DNA from 3 places in the Exiguobacterium sp. A1_3_1 genome. Region 2 is predicted to be linked to each of the others. Evidence: riboswitches for the same ligand, from Rfam matches in the RefSeq annotation. Region 2 holds a riboswitch; each other region holds the start of a gene.
What was found. A riboswitch is a leader RNA that binds a small molecule or an ion and turns the genes downstream of it on or off. The one in region 2 is predicted to bind thiamine pyrophosphate.

Region 1 (5,399 bases), on a different contig from region 2:
CGTCCTCCTCGAAATGGGCATGCTGGGACAAGTAACCGACATGATTCGATGGTCCACGCGTGAGTGTGCCCGCGTCTGGTGATAATTCGTCAAGCAGAAGTGAGAGCAATGTCGATTTCCCACTCCCATTCGTTCCGACGATCGCGATCCGATCCTGTGCCATGATCTCGAACGAGACGTCATCAAAAATGTGGCGGATTCCGTAAGCAAACGAGAGTTCTTCAGCACGAAAGACGACTTGGCTCGAGTGATCAGTGGAAGAGAAGGAGACATCAGCGGTTTTGGCTTCGAGTTGTGGTCGTTTAATCCGTTCGATCCGCTCGAGTGCTCGTTCCATCGATTTTGCTTTACGGAATAATTTCTCACTCGGTGGAGACGCTTCGTTTGCCCATTGCCGGAGTCGACGAATCGCTTCCTTCATTTTCTTTATTTTTTTCTGTTGCTCTTGGTAGGCGTGGAACTGTTCCATCAAGCGACGTTCTCGTTCGACGACGAACGCGCTGTAATTCCCTATATAGGTTGTCAGTTCACCATCCTCGAGTTCAACGATCGAGGTGACGACGGCGTCTAAGAAGACCCGGTCGTGAGAGACGAGCAGGATGGTTCCTGTGTAGTCCCGTAAGAACTGCTCCAGCCATTCCACGGCAGCTAAATCAAGATGGTTCGTCGGTTCGTCAAGAATGAGCAGATTTGGCTCCATGAGTAACATGCGACCGAGACAAATCTTCGTCTGTTCACCACCGCTCAACTGGTGGAAAGGACGAGTGAGTAACGGACGAAGGTGTAACCCGTTCACCATGCGCTCGATTTTCGAGTCGAGTAGATAGCCATCCTTTTGTTCGAACGCATTCGTCGCTTCCGCATATCGTGCGAGTAACGCATCAAGATTCTCTGGTGCTGTCGCCATCATTTGCTCCAACTGTTGCATCCGAGAACGGATCGCGAGGATGTCTTCAAACGCTGTCCAAAGGACGTCGAGTCCGGTCATCGTCTCACTATATACAGGAAGTTGTTCCAAATAGCCGATCGTCAAACCGCTCTTTTGATAGATGACACCACCGTCCGGTTGCTCAAGGCGAGCAAGCAAGCGGAGTAATGTCGTCTTGCCACTCCCGTTTCGTCCAATTAGACCGACACGGTCGTGTTCGTTTAAGAAGAGGGAAACATCCGTTAAGATCGTTTCGCCTCCGAATTGTTTGGTTAGGTGTTTAATGTCGCAAATCATCATAATCAATTGATCCTTTCGCGCGCATCAAAAAAAGGAGAGCGCAAATAGCACTCTCCATCACGTGTGAAAGATGCGCTTTGCTGTATTTTTCAATCATGAAGTTCTAAAAAGGGCAGACGGGTGCTTTAGAACGCCATTCCATGAAAAATCGCGCGCAACAGATACAATTGTTCCATCAACCAGTGTTTGCACGCGGCAAAGTCCATCTTTTCACACCACCTTTCGTTTCAGATATCTCAAGTTTACTATTTTTTTTTCAGTTACGGAAGTCTGAATTATTTGAACACGCCAGCAATCGAGCTGAAGAAGTCACTGAGTCCATCGAATAATTTAGCGAAGAAACCTTTCGTTTCTTCTGAAGTTGCGAACGCGTGGATGTCTTGTCCCGCATTTTTCAATCCACTCTCGATTTGTCCCCAGTTGATGTTCGCTTGCTCCATTTGATTGAACAGATTCGTCAGCCGGTCCATTTGTGCGTCAGACAACTGGATATTGTTGTTTTGAATGACTTGGACGATCAGGTTTTCGATTTCGACTTTGGTTTCCGGTTTTTGATTGGCGATCTCAGCCTTGATCTCATTCATCAAGTCAGCCACCTTATCCGTTCCGACCGTTTTTCCAACGTCTGATGTGACTGATAATTCTTGCTGTGCTAGATCCTTGCGTTCGTCACTTAACTTTATCCCGGTTTCAGCGGAAGTTTGATCGTACGCCTTCATTATTCCTGTCAGTGCCGATGTCCCGGTCACCTTGTAAGGGGAAGTAATCGTGATGTCGGCATCTTTGACACCCGCTGTGACGAGAGCGTTGAGATACATATCCTTCGTCACCCATGTGATGTTTTCCGTCGAGACGGAGAGTCCATCTCCTTTTTCCGTCAGTTCGATTTTAGCCGACGAATACATGTTGCCGCCTTTTTGCGACTGTGGGATGTTTTTCCCGAGATATTTTTCCTCGTCAGCAGAAGTGGCGATGATCGGTGTGATCCCTTCCGGTGCATTGAGACGTGAAAGCACCCATGCTTTATCTTTTGCGCCGAGCGACTCCCCGAGTGTGACGATCGTCTTATCGACGACTTGTTCGGCGGATGCGGCTGTTGGGAGTAATAAAGCAGAAGCGATAACGGCTGATGCCATGATTTTTGTTGGTGTATGCATAATGAAATCCTCCAATTGTAAGTAACAGAATGAATTATAGTATCAGGTACTAAATTTAGTGTACGGGAACGATGTCTGTTCGGAATCGGTCTGCAGATGGAGACGATATCCGTCTTCTGACACTCCATAGTATAGCGAAAAGGAGACAACTTGACTTCCGTTTTCAGCATGCTATAGTGAATTTGAATCGAATAATGACCACTAGGGGAGTCGGTAGACCGACTGAGACGAACGAAGACGTTCGGACCCTTTGAACCTGATTAAGTTCGTACTTACGGAGGGAAGTGGCGTCAAGTCTTGTTCTTCTTGCGCCATGCCCGTGTGTTTCGGGGTGGTGTTTTTTCGTTTCATAACTAAACGAGGAGGATGAGATCATGACATTCACACAAGAAATCAAACAAGCGGCACAAGCGTATTGGGATAGTAGTTTTACGCACCCATTCGTACAAGGAATCGGGGAGGGGACGTTACCGCTCTCGAAATTTCGGCATTACGTCATGCAGGATGCCTATTACTTAAAACACTTTGCGAAGATTCAAGCGAAGGCAGCGTCAAAAGCAGACGACTTCGCGACGATTGCGACACTTGCCGAGCATGCTACTTCGACTTACGAGGCAGAGTTGAGCTTACATCAATCATTTTTTGAGCCGCTCGGTATTACGGAAGCAGATCTTGAAGCATTTGAACCGGCACCGACAGCATATGCGTATGTCTCGCACATGCATCATGCGAGTGAAGGAACGCTCGGTGAGACGATTGCTGCCATCTTGCCATGTTACTGGTTGTATTATGAAGTCGGGCAACAATTACTAACGTGTACACCGGAAGAAAAAATCTATCAGCAATGGATCGACACGTATAGCTCGGAATGGTTTGAAAAGGTCGTCTTTGAACAGATTGCACGGCTTGATGCGCTGGCGGAGCAAGCGAGCCCGACGGAACGCGAGCGGATGAAACGTCATTTCGTGACGAGTTGTTACTATGAGTTACTCTTCTGGCACATGGGGTGGACGGAAGAGACATTTGCGTCAGTTTACGAAACGATTCCAGCACGAGCGGTATCTTCTTGAATCACTAGATGGTAGAATTAGGAATACCATTTAGTGAGAGTAGGGATTGGAATGGAAATCATAGTCATCACACTCGTAATCCTCGCGGCATATGCTATGCAACGAATGCTTGATAAAGTCAAAGTAAGATTTGTAGGACTTATCATCCCAACGTTGATCGTGTTATCCGGTATATCCGCATCGACTCGAAACTTCAAGGTAGCGTATAGCATGGGAAGCTATATTTCTGCTGTTCTTGTCATCGTCGTCTATGCACTGCTGACTTATTGGTTATACCGCGTCTACCATCGTGCGAAAGAAGAAGCTGAATATCCGTATCAATCATTAAAAGACCGAGGCATCCTTTAAGGAGCTTCGGTCTTTTGGTGTATCACGTCATCATTTTTTCCAGTTTTTAAAGCCGTCACCGAATTCGAGATGCAGTTGATCGGTAAAGACACCGTTCTTAAAGACCGGCACATCAACCGGTAAAGTGCCTTGCGGTTTGAACGTTCCGAAGATTGCGCGGATACCTGCAGGCAGGTTCGGTCCCGCTGATTTTAGATTGCCTGCTTCGGAGTCTGGACCGTTTGGATCGCCTTTGAAGCCATAGACGAGGACGTGTGCCGGTGCGTCCGGTTGAACGGCGACATCGTATGGGTTACGGAGACTGAGCAGGACGGATGGTGTATCCGTTTGTTTCACATAGCGGAAGATCGAAGCCGGAATCGCTTGTTCTGGTGCAGTAGGGAGTAGTTTAGCACTCGTGTTGACGTTGGAACCGACGATGATGTAATCTGCTGCATCGAGTTGCGCCCGTAATGTCGGGTTTTGGTCGAGCGGTAGCGTAGTAGCCGAGTAATTCGCTGTCGTCACGTGCCAGTTCCGATTCTTCGGTAGGGAAGCGATCGTCTTTTTCATGCTGTCCGTTTGATCCGCCGCAGGAGCGATCACAAGAACGTTAGCATTCTTTTTCGGTTTGAATGGTAAGGTCCGCTGATCATTTTTCACGAGTGTGACCGCGGCTTCCGTCATCGCACGTTCTTTTGCTTTATGCTCGGGACTGCCGACGATTTGGTCCGATTGCGCGATTTTTTCAGCTAGGGATGTCGTGTCAGTCGTACCGTTCCAAATTCCGCGTTCTGCTTTCAGTGTCAGAATCCGCTCAACCGATTGATCGATTCGTTCCTCTGAGAGGCGACCATCTTTGACTGCTGCGATCACATCCTTGAAAATCCGGTCGAGTTTTGTGACATCCTGCTCGGAACGAAGGATCGTCGGCATGAGCGCGATATCGACACCGGCGTCAAACGTCTTTAAGACGGCTTCTGATTCCGTAAAGTTGTCGGCGATCGCCTGCATGTTCAACGCGTCTGTGATGACGATGCCATCGTAGCCAAGTTTTTCGCGCAGTACGCCCGTGATGACATCATCCGATAACGTCGCAGGTAAAGGGAAGGTACCATTTATCGACGTGACGACTTCAGGTTCGATTTGCGGCATCCCGATGTGTCCTGTCATGATCATATCGATGTCTTCAGCAATAGCTCGCTTGAACGGTACGAGCTCGACTTGTTCTAGCTCCTGCAGGGACCGGTCAACGACCGGTAATCCATAGTGGGAATCGGTCGCCGTATCGCCGTGACCCGGGAAGTGTTTGGCGGTCGCCGCGACACCTTCAGACTGAATTCCCTTCATTAGAGCGGAACCGAGTGTGCCGACGAGCGCCGGATCACTCGAGAACGAGCGGACACCAATGACAGGATTTCCAGGATTGCTGTTGACGTCGAGAACCGGACCAAAGTTGACATTGATGCCGAGCGCACGCAGTTCCGAACCGATGATATGACCGGCATCATTGGCATATGTGCTACTGCGGGTCGCACCTAACGCCATGTTGCCAGGTAAGTTCGTCCCTGTTCCGAGCCGAGTAACGATTCCACCTTCTTGGTCGATCGTGACGAA
Region 2 (5,399 bases):
AGCTAAAGTTTTTATCTAATTTATCAATTAAACTTAGATGTTCTCGAAGCGTAGTACTTTGATAGGACTCTTTAAACAATCCTCTTTTTTGTAACTCAGGAATGATCATGTCTACAAAATCTTCCAAACTTGATGGTAGTGACGGTGGCATTAAGTTGAAGCCATCTGCCACTCCTTCGTTAAACCAAGTTTCCATCTGATCCACAATTTCTTCCGGAGTACCAATCAATGTCAGGTGTCCTCCTCCCGCTGCCAAATAACCTAGCAATTCTTTTAGAGTTGGATCCGTATCTTCGATAATCTCTAGAATCGTTTGATAGCGTCCAATGGGTCCTGAAAATTCTTCAATTGATGGTAAGATCGGAATCTTTGCTTCGAGATCCCATGTGGAGCAGTCCTGTTGTAAAAAGAAACTCAATTGTTTTAATGCATTGGCAACCGGTAATTTTTCATCTAGTTCGCCTTTTTTGGCTAGTGCCTCTTCTCTTGTTTTCCCAACATACGTTACTAAGCCTGGGTATATCTTAATCTTCCGATTGGGTGATTCAGTTTGTTTAATTTGTTTATGGAGTTTTTCACGAAAAGCATGGGCTTGTCTAAAATTCCATGACACAGAATAGACAGCATCGGCATGTTTTGCTGCTAGGGCGATTCCTTGTTCTGACGCACCTGCCTGCATCGCTACTGGCTTTCCTTGGGGACTTCGCGGCGCAGACAAGGGACCTTTTACACTGAAGTAGGTTTCGGTATGATGAATAGGTTGGATTTTTTCAGGCTCAATCAATCGATTAGTTGATCGATCCGCGAGAAAAGCCGCTTGATTCCAGGATAAAAATAGCTTCTCCATCAATGTAGCGAATTCGTCCGCCTTTTTATACCGCTCTTCCCTCGGTGGAAGTGAATCCATTCCGTGGTTTAGTGCTTCCCAATCCGTCATCGAGGTCACTAAGTTCCAGCCTACCCTCCCCTTCGTTACGTGATCAAGGCTTAGAAGTTGCCTTGCTGCTGTATACGGATTGGAGAACGTGCTCGATATCGTAGAGACTAATCCTATATGATCCGTCACTTGAGAAATAGCCGTTAGATTAATTAAAGGATCCAACCAAAAGGCAGGTAAATCCGTCGCATTGTTAGCCGGAAAGGATTGATTGTCAGCAAAAAATACTGCATCCAAACATCCGCCTTCCGCAATTTGAGCCAAACGCTGATAATAGCGGCTCTCGCCGATCTCTTTAATCGCGGAATCAGGCATTAACCATGCGGCTTGATGATGACCACATCCATATAACAAAACGCCAATATTTAACTGATTTTTATTCGTCATCTGCTATTCACGAATCCCTTCTCTGACAAGCTGAGAATCTTTTAAAACGCCCGCTTCAATTCATCGTTAACCCACCATCGACCGTTACGTTTTGACCGGTAATCCCAGATGCTGCTTCTGATGCCAGGAAGGCGACCATTTGCGCTACTTCTTCTGGACTCGTCACTCTTTTCAATGGGGTCGATTGGGCAATTAAGTCGAATACTTCAGCGGTTGTCACAGCACTCGCATCTGTTACTTTCAACAATCCACCGGAGACGACATTCACGTTTATGCCATATTGACCTAGTTCTGCGGCCAGATTGCGAGTAAATCCTATTAAGCCTGCTTTTGCTGTTGTGTATTCATGATAAGGAACAACTGGGTTTTGATAAAGGTTTGTTCCAATGCTGATGATACTACCGCTATGTCGTTCCATAAATTGCGGCAGGACACTTTGGATGGTGAAAAAAGCTGCTTTTAGCGTTCCATCAAGTTGCTTTTGATAATCTTCCCACTCTAAATCGATGAACGATTTTTGAGCAACCGGATCAAATTTAAAATCTACTAGTGCATTATTGACGACAACATCGATTTGACCATAATGTGCTGTTGCGTATTGCATCATGCTCTCAACATCTTCCCGCTTCGTAACATCTGCATACAAGGCAAGTGCATTCTCTGCTCCCAGTTCGCTCACAAGCTTTTCTGCTGCCTCCTTGCTTTTATAGTAATTAATCACCACTTTAAATCCATTGTTCACTAACACCCTTGCAATCGTCGCCCCAAGTCCTCGGCTACTTCCTGTCACTAATACTGTTCTGCTCATTCTTGTCCACTCCCTCATCCATTTTTGCAACTTAAATAGCGAAGTAGTAAACAAAAAAACGCAACTCTCCAAAAGGAAAGTTGCGCACATCTAAATAATCACATAGCAAAGAACGATATCATCGTCTCCGCTTGTTCATCAGAGTTTACACTTCCCTACGCTAGTACGACCTAGTTCAGGTTCAAAGGGTTTGAGTAGCTACTCATCTCAGTTTAATAACACCCCTAGTGATTCTATTTAAGTTATCTTCACTGTAGTGGTCTTGAAAACCCCTGTCAATGATTCTGACAGATAAATTCATTTCTAGTATTCTAAAAAGCGAGTAAACGAGGTGAATCATGAGTCCATCACGATTACTCCGATACAGTGACATCCTGTACCAAACGATTCTTTTTAGCATTTTTATCTTTGATGATTCCTTGATACGAAATCGATTCATTTTTCGTATCGATTACCGTGACTTGGAAATCCGAATCATTGATATTAGCGATATGGTATAGCTTTCCCTGCGCAATCATCGTATAGGAGCCATTGAAGCGGTAAGCACGCTGCCCTTCCACTTGATGTTGCTTGACTTGATTCGTCTTAAAGTCATAGGTACTCCATTTGATGCTTTTACTTTTTTCTGAATCAAACGTACCGTAAGCGATCAGTGATTGGCTATTTTCATCAGCATTAAAGTTCCCTTCCGCTGCATACGCATCAAGTGCTTTGATTCGTTTGATGCCTTTGCCGTTATCTAGATAATAAGCGCTATCTTTTTCTACCCCTTCCGCATCATATGCGATTTCACGATAGACAATTCCATAGTCGTTCACTGCCACATAATGACGCTCTTGATTAGTCTTGAGTTGCTTGGATTGAAGCGTCTCCACTTTTCCTTTTGCAAGGTTGAGTAATAACACCGTCGATTTTTCCTTTGCTCCATGATCATCCCGTTGGACGTATACGTTCATGCCGTCTTGATGGAAGACACGGATGTCAGCCATTTCACGATCCGGTACCGTTAAACGATGAGAAAGCGTCTTTTTAAATTGTTTCTGTGTACTTTTGTCATAAGAATGATAGTTCAACTGAGATGCCTTTACTTCAATTCCGTATGTCCGCGAGCCCATTTCACTAGTAAATACGTCTTCCTTAGAAAGAAAGCGATAGAAATCAGCAGGGAAGTCTGCAGCGTAGCTATTGAACAACCCTGTGATATAGTTCTGCGACTCACTATGGATTTGACCGTCCAATTGGATATTGTATTGAGTAGGCTTGATGTCTCCATTTTCAATTTCGATGTTTACTTTTTTAAGAGCTTCTGCATTTTCTTTTCGTATACTCTCGACTTCATAATCCGATCCTTTAATGCTTACGGCGTAACCAAAATAACTGAGTAAGGTGACGCCAGCAATACCTCCTACGATAATCATTTCTTTATATCGTCTCATGACTTCCTCCTTCTAATGATTAAATAGATACTTTATGGTTCAATAGTCGAACACATTTCCAACTTATATATGCAAAATAGATGAGGATAAAGGAAAGATAGACGAATACTTGTTGATTCGGGACGAGAATGCTAGTCAAATCAAATAAGTAACGTAATGCAATGAATGGTACGATCAAGAGCGCTACATCCTTTGCGATCGTCACCAAGGCTTTCCCTTTTTGGTAGGACCGCTCTGTTAAGACGAACAAGAAGACCATCGTGATGACGAAGAGTGCGACCGCTAAAATAACGAATGTATCGATCACATTAAAGGTATAGAGCATGTTCAACGCAGCTGACTCCCCGATGATTTTGGATGCTGCTTGTAAATGTTCCGGGAGTAACCATTCGTAGAGTCGACGACTTAGAAGAATCGTGATCCACTGGATGCCCATGAAACCACACACAAATACCAATACTGTTGTCAGTTTGGATAAGAGGATTGTGATGCGTTTACCCGGCAACATCAATAAACGGTAGATGTACTTGGACTCGCCATACCAATCGCGGTACCAAATTTGAAAGGCATATAGAATCGTGAACATGATACCGATGGCAATCATGTACTTGAAGTAGTTGGTCGCATCGCCAAACGTCAACGGTCCATTCAATTGATCAACGGCTTCCATTTCCGTAAGTCGCTCTTTTTTCATCAAATCCTCCAGCTTAGATTGATAATGAAGAACCTGATATACGACCGATGTGAGTTCAACAATCACTAACATCGTCAATATCGAAAGGTATAGTTTGAAGCTTCGCTTGATTTCCTCGTTTGATAGCATAAAGAATTTCTTCATGTCTGATAAACCTCCCTCATTCGATCCTGTACTGATTTCCCGTAAAGCTCACGCATCTCTTCCGAGTCATCTTCCTGTATGATGGTCCCGTCCTGAAGAAAAATAACGCGGTCGATGAGATGTTCCACTTCTGCAATCTCATGAGTCGTCATCAAGATGCCCTTCCCTTCCATATAGTGACTAGAGAAGATCCACGCAATTTGTTCTTTCGTAAATAAATCAATCCCAGCCAACGGTTCATCGAGCAATAAGAAAGGTCGATTCATCGCAAATCCAATTAACAGATTAACCTTTGCTTTATTCCCTTTCGATAAATTGGCGATGCGGTCTGTCGCCATCAATTTAAAGAACCCCATCAGTTCCTCTGCTACTTGTTGATCCCAATCCGGATAGTAGTCGCGCATATAGGCGACGGCTTCTCCGACGCTCATATAACCAGGCATCGTAGAAAGATCAGGTACGAAAGCGATGCTATCGTGGGTCGTTTTCCCATCCACTTTGGTTGTTCCAGCATCTACTGGGACTAAGCCCATGATGGCTTTCAAAATGGTAGACTTGCCTTCCCCATTCAATCCGATGAGACAGGTCAGTTGATTTAACGGGACAGTGAACGATACATCGTTCAGGACATTCTTTTTTCGACCATATGACTTTCGTAATCCACGGACTTCAAGCATCTAGCTCACTCCTTTTTCGAATGTTGTATTCTTTCTCAAAATTTATAATGACCTCTTCTAATGGAATCTGAATTGCATATATCGAATCCACAAATTGCTTCACTGCATTTTCGAGAAGTTCTGTTCGCGCTCGATCGATGATGGATTGATCCAGCGTCACCTTACTCGGAACGTTACGGTCAGTTGTAATCAACAGTTGCTCTTCCAGTTCCTTATACACTTTTTGCGCGGTATTCGGATGAATTTTAAGCTCACTTGCCAGTGCGCGACGCGAAGGGATACTTTCTCCTCTTTTGAATTCGCCCATGACAATACG
Region 3 (5,399 bases), on a different contig from region 2:
AAACTAAAACGCCAAGAAAAACTACTCGGTGATCGTCTTCGTGTCATGCAAGAGAATGATGGAAACTCAATTAAATGGGAAGAAGTCATCTTTGGCGCTAAAAACGTTGGTGACCTCGTAAGCCGTGTCATGGCAGGGAAATCCATTTCAAAACAAGATGATAAAATGATCACGGATTACCAAAATACGCAAAAACAATTAGCGGATGCGCAACAAAAAGTAAAAGAAAAGAAAGCGCAGTTGGTCGTTGAGAAAAAAGAATTAAAACGTCAACAAGCGGATCTTGAATCACAATTAAAAGAGCGGAACAAACGCTTAAAAGAACTACGTAAGAAAAAAGAAAAGTTCGAAACACAATTGATGGATGCAAAAGAAGTCCAGCAAATTTTGATCGCTCAAGAAAAAGCGATTGCAGCTGAAAAAGCAGCGCGTGAACGAGAAGCTCGAATCGAAAAAGAGCGTCAAGCTCAAGCGGCACGTGAAGCAAAAGCACGAGCAGAAGCTGAAGCAGCTCAAGCAGCAGCTCAGAAAGAAGCGGAACAACAAGCAGCTAAAGAAGCGGCAGCTCAGCAAGCAGCACAAGAGAAGGCAGCGCAATCAGCAAAACCTTCTGGTTCGTCGAAACAATCGGCACCAAAACCATCTACACCAGCACCAACTGCGCCAGCACCGTCAGCTCCTGCGACACCTAAACCGTCACCATCATCAGGCGGACTCTTCATTCATCCAACTGCTGGTGCTGTGACACAAGGGTATGGTTCTGCAGGCGGAGAAAACGGTTATACGTTCCATAACGGGATTGACTTCGGTGGTCCAGTTGGCACGCCGATCGTTGCAGCTGCAACTGGTACAGTCATTACAGCATCAGGTGGCGGACCTTACGGAAATCACATCATGATTGCTCACCAATTGAACGGGAAGACATATACGACAGTCTATGCACATATGAGTTCATTGAACGCTAGTGCAGGTCAACGCGTCAGCCAAGGTCAACAAATCGGTACACGTGGTAGCACAGGAAACTCAACAGGTCCACACTTGCACTTCGAAATTCACGTTGGTGGATACAGCTACAGTGCAACAGGTCCAGCTAACTCAGTAAATCCAATGACTATGTTTTAAACAGTTAAGAATCGTTGCATATGCAACGGTTCTTTTTTTTATATTTGATAAGAAATATATATATTACAAAAAAACGTTTTCACTTGAAATGTAAATGAAATTTTTTTGAAACGATTAGGGTGCTATAATCTATTTCAGATATGAGAGAAACTTGAATACTATAATAAAAAATGAAAATACATAAGTGAGGAAAACGATATATGCTAAAAAAACTAATTTCTACCATTGTTTTAGGGGCATTACTTACAACAGGTACACAACCGATCGCGGCAGCAACGATTAAAGAAAAAAAGGCTGAAAATGCCGCTGAACAACGTAAATTAGAAAAAGCGATTAAAAAGCAAGAAGCTAAAATTTCAAAAGAACAACGTCAAATCAATCGAATCGACGCAGCGATTAACGAAAAGATTTTCCAAGTTTCCGAAAAAAATAAACAAATTAAACAGTTAAGCAATCGAATCGATGAGTTAAAGGCAGACATTGTTCGTTACGAGGAGATGCTACAGAAGCAGGAAGAACTACTCGGTGATCGTTTACGTGTTTTCCAAGAAAACGATGGAAATTCGATTAAGTGGGAAGAAGTCATTTTTGGATCAAAGGATTTAGGTGATTTATTCAGCCGTGTCATGGCGGGTAAAAAGATTGCTGAACAAGATGATAAAATGATTTCAGATTACATCGCGACACAACAAAAATTAGCAGAAGCAAAGCAAGCACTTGTTGAGAAAAAAGCGGAGCAAATGCAAGAAAAGAAAGTATTGCTTGAACAAAAAAAAGCGTTAAAAGTTCAAATGAAAGAGCGTAGTGCTACACTCAAAAAATTACGAAAAGGGAAGACGAAGTTTACGACAGAACTGTTAGACGCAAAAGAACTGCAAGCGACTCTCGAAGCGCAAGAACGTGCGATTGCGGCAGCGAAGGCAGCGGCTAAAGCAGCGGCTGAAAAAGCAGCAGCAGAGAAAGCGGCAGCTGAAAAAGCTGCTAAAGCAAGTGCTCAAGCAGCAAAACAAGCCAATAAGAATACAGAATCAACAAGTTCAGATACAACACCAATCGCTTCAGGTGGTGGGAAATTTGTCCGACCATCTTCTGGTGGGGTATCACAAGGGTTCGGACCAGCTAGTGGAGCAAACGGTTATACATTCCATAATGGCGTCGATTTCAAAGGTCCCGTCGGATCTCCGATCGTCGCAGCAGCAGCCGGAACCGTCATTACAGCATCAGGTGGTGGACCTTACGGAAACCACGTCATGATTTCGCATTTCTTGGATGGAAAAGTCTATACGACGGTTTACGCTCATATGAGCTCATTATCTGTTCATGCAGGACAAACGGTCTCTCAAGGTCAGCAAGTCGGAACACTTGGTAGTACAGGAAATTCAACAGGACCACACTTACATTTCGAACTACATGTCGGAGGTTATCAATATAGTGCTTCTTCTCCTCTGAATGCAGTGAATCCATTGGCATATCTGTAATCAAAAAACGGGCTTCGGCTCGTTTTTTTTTTGCTGCTGTGCTACAGTTAAGGCGAAACGAATACTTGAGCAACTAGGGGAGCTGGAGGAATCCGGCTGAGAGGAAAACCAATCTGTTTTCGACCCTATTACCTGAACTGGATAATACCAGCGTAGGAAAGTTGAGCCGAACGGATACCGGAATGCGTGTATAACGCTTTCGTATAGCGTCGACTGCTTTTTTACAGCGGTCGACGCTTTTTTGTCGGTCACGACTCCCTTATATTGCTCGATGGGAAGGTGAAAAGAATATGAAACATGTACTGACGATTGCGGGATCCGACTCCGGTGGTGGAGCTGGGATTCAAGCAGATTTAAAAACATTTTCAGCTTTAGGCGTTTATGGAATGAGCGTCCTGACAGCTGTCACGGCGCAAAATACGTTGGGTGTTCAAGCGGTGGAAGAGTTATCTCCAGAAATCGTAGATGCCCAGTTAACGTCGATTTTTTCAGACATTCGTGTCGATGCGATCAAAATCGGAATGGTCTCGAATGCGCAGACGATTCGTGTCATTGCTACACATCTCCGCAAACAGACAGTTCCGATCATATTAGATCCCGTCATGGTCGCTAAAGGCGGTCATGCCCTATTACGGACGGAGGCTGAACAAGCATTGATTTCGGAGCTTTTACCGCTTGCGACACTCGTCACACCAAATTTACCGGAAGCGGAGCGTTTAACAGGACGATCGGTCACCAATCTAGATGAAATGCGACTGGCGATGCATCAATTAGCTACACAGACAGGGGCAGTATTACTAAAAGGTGGACATCTCTCAGGAGCTGCGACGGATTTGTTGTTTGATGGGGAAGTAGAACACCGCTTCACATCGGAACGGTTAGACAATCAACATACTCATGGAACTGGTTGTACCTTATCTGCGGCGATTGCGGCGCGGATGGCGCTTGGAGAAGATTTGACAGATAGTGTAAGACAAGCAAAGAGCTATGTCACGGAGGCGATTCGTCATGGATTTGCTCTCGGACAAGGTATTGGACCGACACATCATTTTCATTCACTTTGGAGGGATACACATGTTTACGACCATTCTTGAACACAAACCACTCATTCACCATCTGACGAACACGGTAACGATCAACGACTGCGCAAACGTCACACTCGCTGTTGGAGCATCACCCGTCATGGCGGAAGACATTCGCGAAGTAGAAGAGATGGTTAGACTCGCGCAAGCCCTTGTCTTAAACATTGGTACGATCGATGCAGACATGCAAGCAGCTCAACGACTTGCAGCCCGTGAAGCGGGACGTTTGAATGTCCCGATCGTTCTTGATCCAGTTGGAGCAGGGGCAACGACATTACGTACTGCCTTTTCTAAAGAACTCATTGATCTCGGGTGTACGGTCATCAAAGGAAATACTTCTGAAATCAAGACGTTACTTGGGGAAGACGGACGAACTAAGGGAGTCGATGCTGCGGGAGATGCAATGATGGATCGAGAAAGTATTCGTGCATTCGCTCGCAAACACAAATCTGTCCTCGTCGTGACAGGTCCGAACGACTATATCACGGATGGAACGCGCGAAATGGAATTACATGTAGGAACACCTCGTCTAGGAGACATCACGGGTACGGGCTGTATGACGGCTTCCTTGATTGCGAGCTTCCTCGGCGCAGGATATACGGCGTTTGAGGCGGCTGTTCACGGAACATTCGTCATGGGAAAAGCAGGAGAACAAGCAGTCTCTGCGCAAGGTCTTGGTGATTTTAAACGAGAATTGTTCAATGCGATCAGCCTCATGACGGAGCAAGAACTGGTGGAGGTGACAGAACGTGTCAATTGATTACTCCATCTATGCAGTGACGGATCGTCGGTACCATCCTGGCGTCGCGATCGAGACGATCGTTGAGGAAGCTGTTTTAGGTGGTGCGACGATCGTGCAACTACGAGAAAAAACCGCACAAGGAAAGGAATTCTACGATCAGGCAGTTCGGTTGAAGAGACTGACGGATCGACACGACATTCCTTTGATCATCAATGACCGGATCGATATCGCGTTACTCGTCGGAGCTGGTTTGCATATCGGACAAGAAGACATTCCTTTAACCGCAGCACGTCGCCTTTTACCAGATGCTGTAATTGGTGTGTCGGTAGCCACTGTTGCACAAGCGATTGAAGCAGAACGAGACGGAGCCTCTTATTTAGGCGTGGGATCTCTATTTGCGACGTCATCCAAAGCGGACGCTGATTCCATGTCGCATACGATGCTTCAGGCGATTCGGGAAGCCGTACGATTACCTCTAATCGGTATTGGTGGAATCACAGCAACAAATGTCTCCACCCTTCCCATCCCGCTAGAAGGGTACGCCGTCATTTCAGAAATTTTCGCTAAAGAAGATCGGCAACTCGCTGCGCAGCAAATGACAGATGCTGTGCGAGAATGGCATCAATCACTTTAGAACAGGGTATAATCCGTTCAGAGGTGATTGTATTGAAATGGCAGACGATCCGTTTTCGCGGCTATTGGATTCGATATCGGTTAGAACCACAAATCATTCGAGTCGATAATCAGGGGATCTACCATCTAGGAAAAGTCTTATTTCCGCGTCCTAATCGTATATCTTATGAGATGGCCCTTTTATTGAAAGAAAAGTATGAAAGACGCTACAAACGTCCGTTGTATATTAAAACGAGCTCGATTGCGACGGAAATTTGGGGACATACTCATTTAGACATCTATTACCGGGTACTTCTTCGTCTACCGATTCCGACTCGGCTACGACAGCGCTATTCGAACCGA

Region 1: linked by a shared signal. The riboswitch ahead of tenA (thiaminase II) and the one ahead of F8N00_RS09900 (3-oxoacyl-ACP reductase) in region 2 are both predicted to bind thiamine pyrophosphate.
Region 3: linked by a shared signal. The riboswitch ahead of thiD (bifunctional hydroxymethylpyrimidine kinase/phosphomethylpyrimidine kinase) and the one ahead of F8N00_RS09900 (3-oxoacyl-ACP reductase) in region 2 are both predicted to bind thiamine pyrophosphate.

The regions. Positions count from the first base shown of each region.
Region 1 is NZ_WBYY01000171.1:1,183-6,581, reverse strand. Features, by position in the region: partial or broken gene abc-f (ribosomal protection-like ABC-F family protein) at 1-1,228, opposite strand, end outside; gene F8N00_RS14930 (DUF1002 domain-containing protein) at 1,504-2,385, opposite strand; TPP riboswitch at 2,579-2,685, shown strand; gene tenA (thiaminase II) at 2,760-3,455, shown strand; gene F8N00_RS14920 (hypothetical protein) at 3,507-3,803, shown strand; gene F8N00_RS14915 (glycoside hydrolase family 3 N-terminal domain-containing protein) at 3,834-5,399, opposite strand, start outside.
Region 2 is NZ_WBYY01000080.1:2,737-8,135, forward strand. Features, by position in the region: gene F8N00_RS09895 (LLM class flavin-dependent oxidoreductase) at 1-1,324, opposite strand, end outside; gene F8N00_RS09900 (3-oxoacyl-ACP reductase) at 1,380-2,132, opposite strand; TPP riboswitch at 2,268-2,368, opposite strand; gene F8N00_RS09905 (hypothetical protein) at 2,486-3,568, opposite strand; gene F8N00_RS09910 (hypothetical protein) at 3,588-4,406, opposite strand; gene F8N00_RS09915 (ATP-binding cassette domain-containing protein) at 4,403-5,083, opposite strand; gene F8N00_RS09920 (GntR family transcriptional regulator) at 5,076-5,399, opposite strand, start outside.
Region 3 is NZ_WBYY01000038.1:15,618-21,016, forward strand. Features, by position in the region: gene F8N00_RS06130 (murein hydrolase activator EnvC family protein) at 1-1,122, shown strand, start outside; gene F8N00_RS06135 (murein hydrolase activator EnvC family protein) at 1,323-2,600, shown strand; TPP riboswitch at 2,666-2,776, shown strand; gene thiD (bifunctional hydroxymethylpyrimidine kinase/phosphomethylpyrimidine kinase) at 2,891-3,694, shown strand; gene thiM (hydroxyethylthiazole kinase) at 3,675-4,442, shown strand; gene thiE (thiamine phosphate synthase) at 4,432-5,058, shown strand; gene F8N00_RS06155 (hypothetical protein) at 5,091-5,399, shown strand, end outside.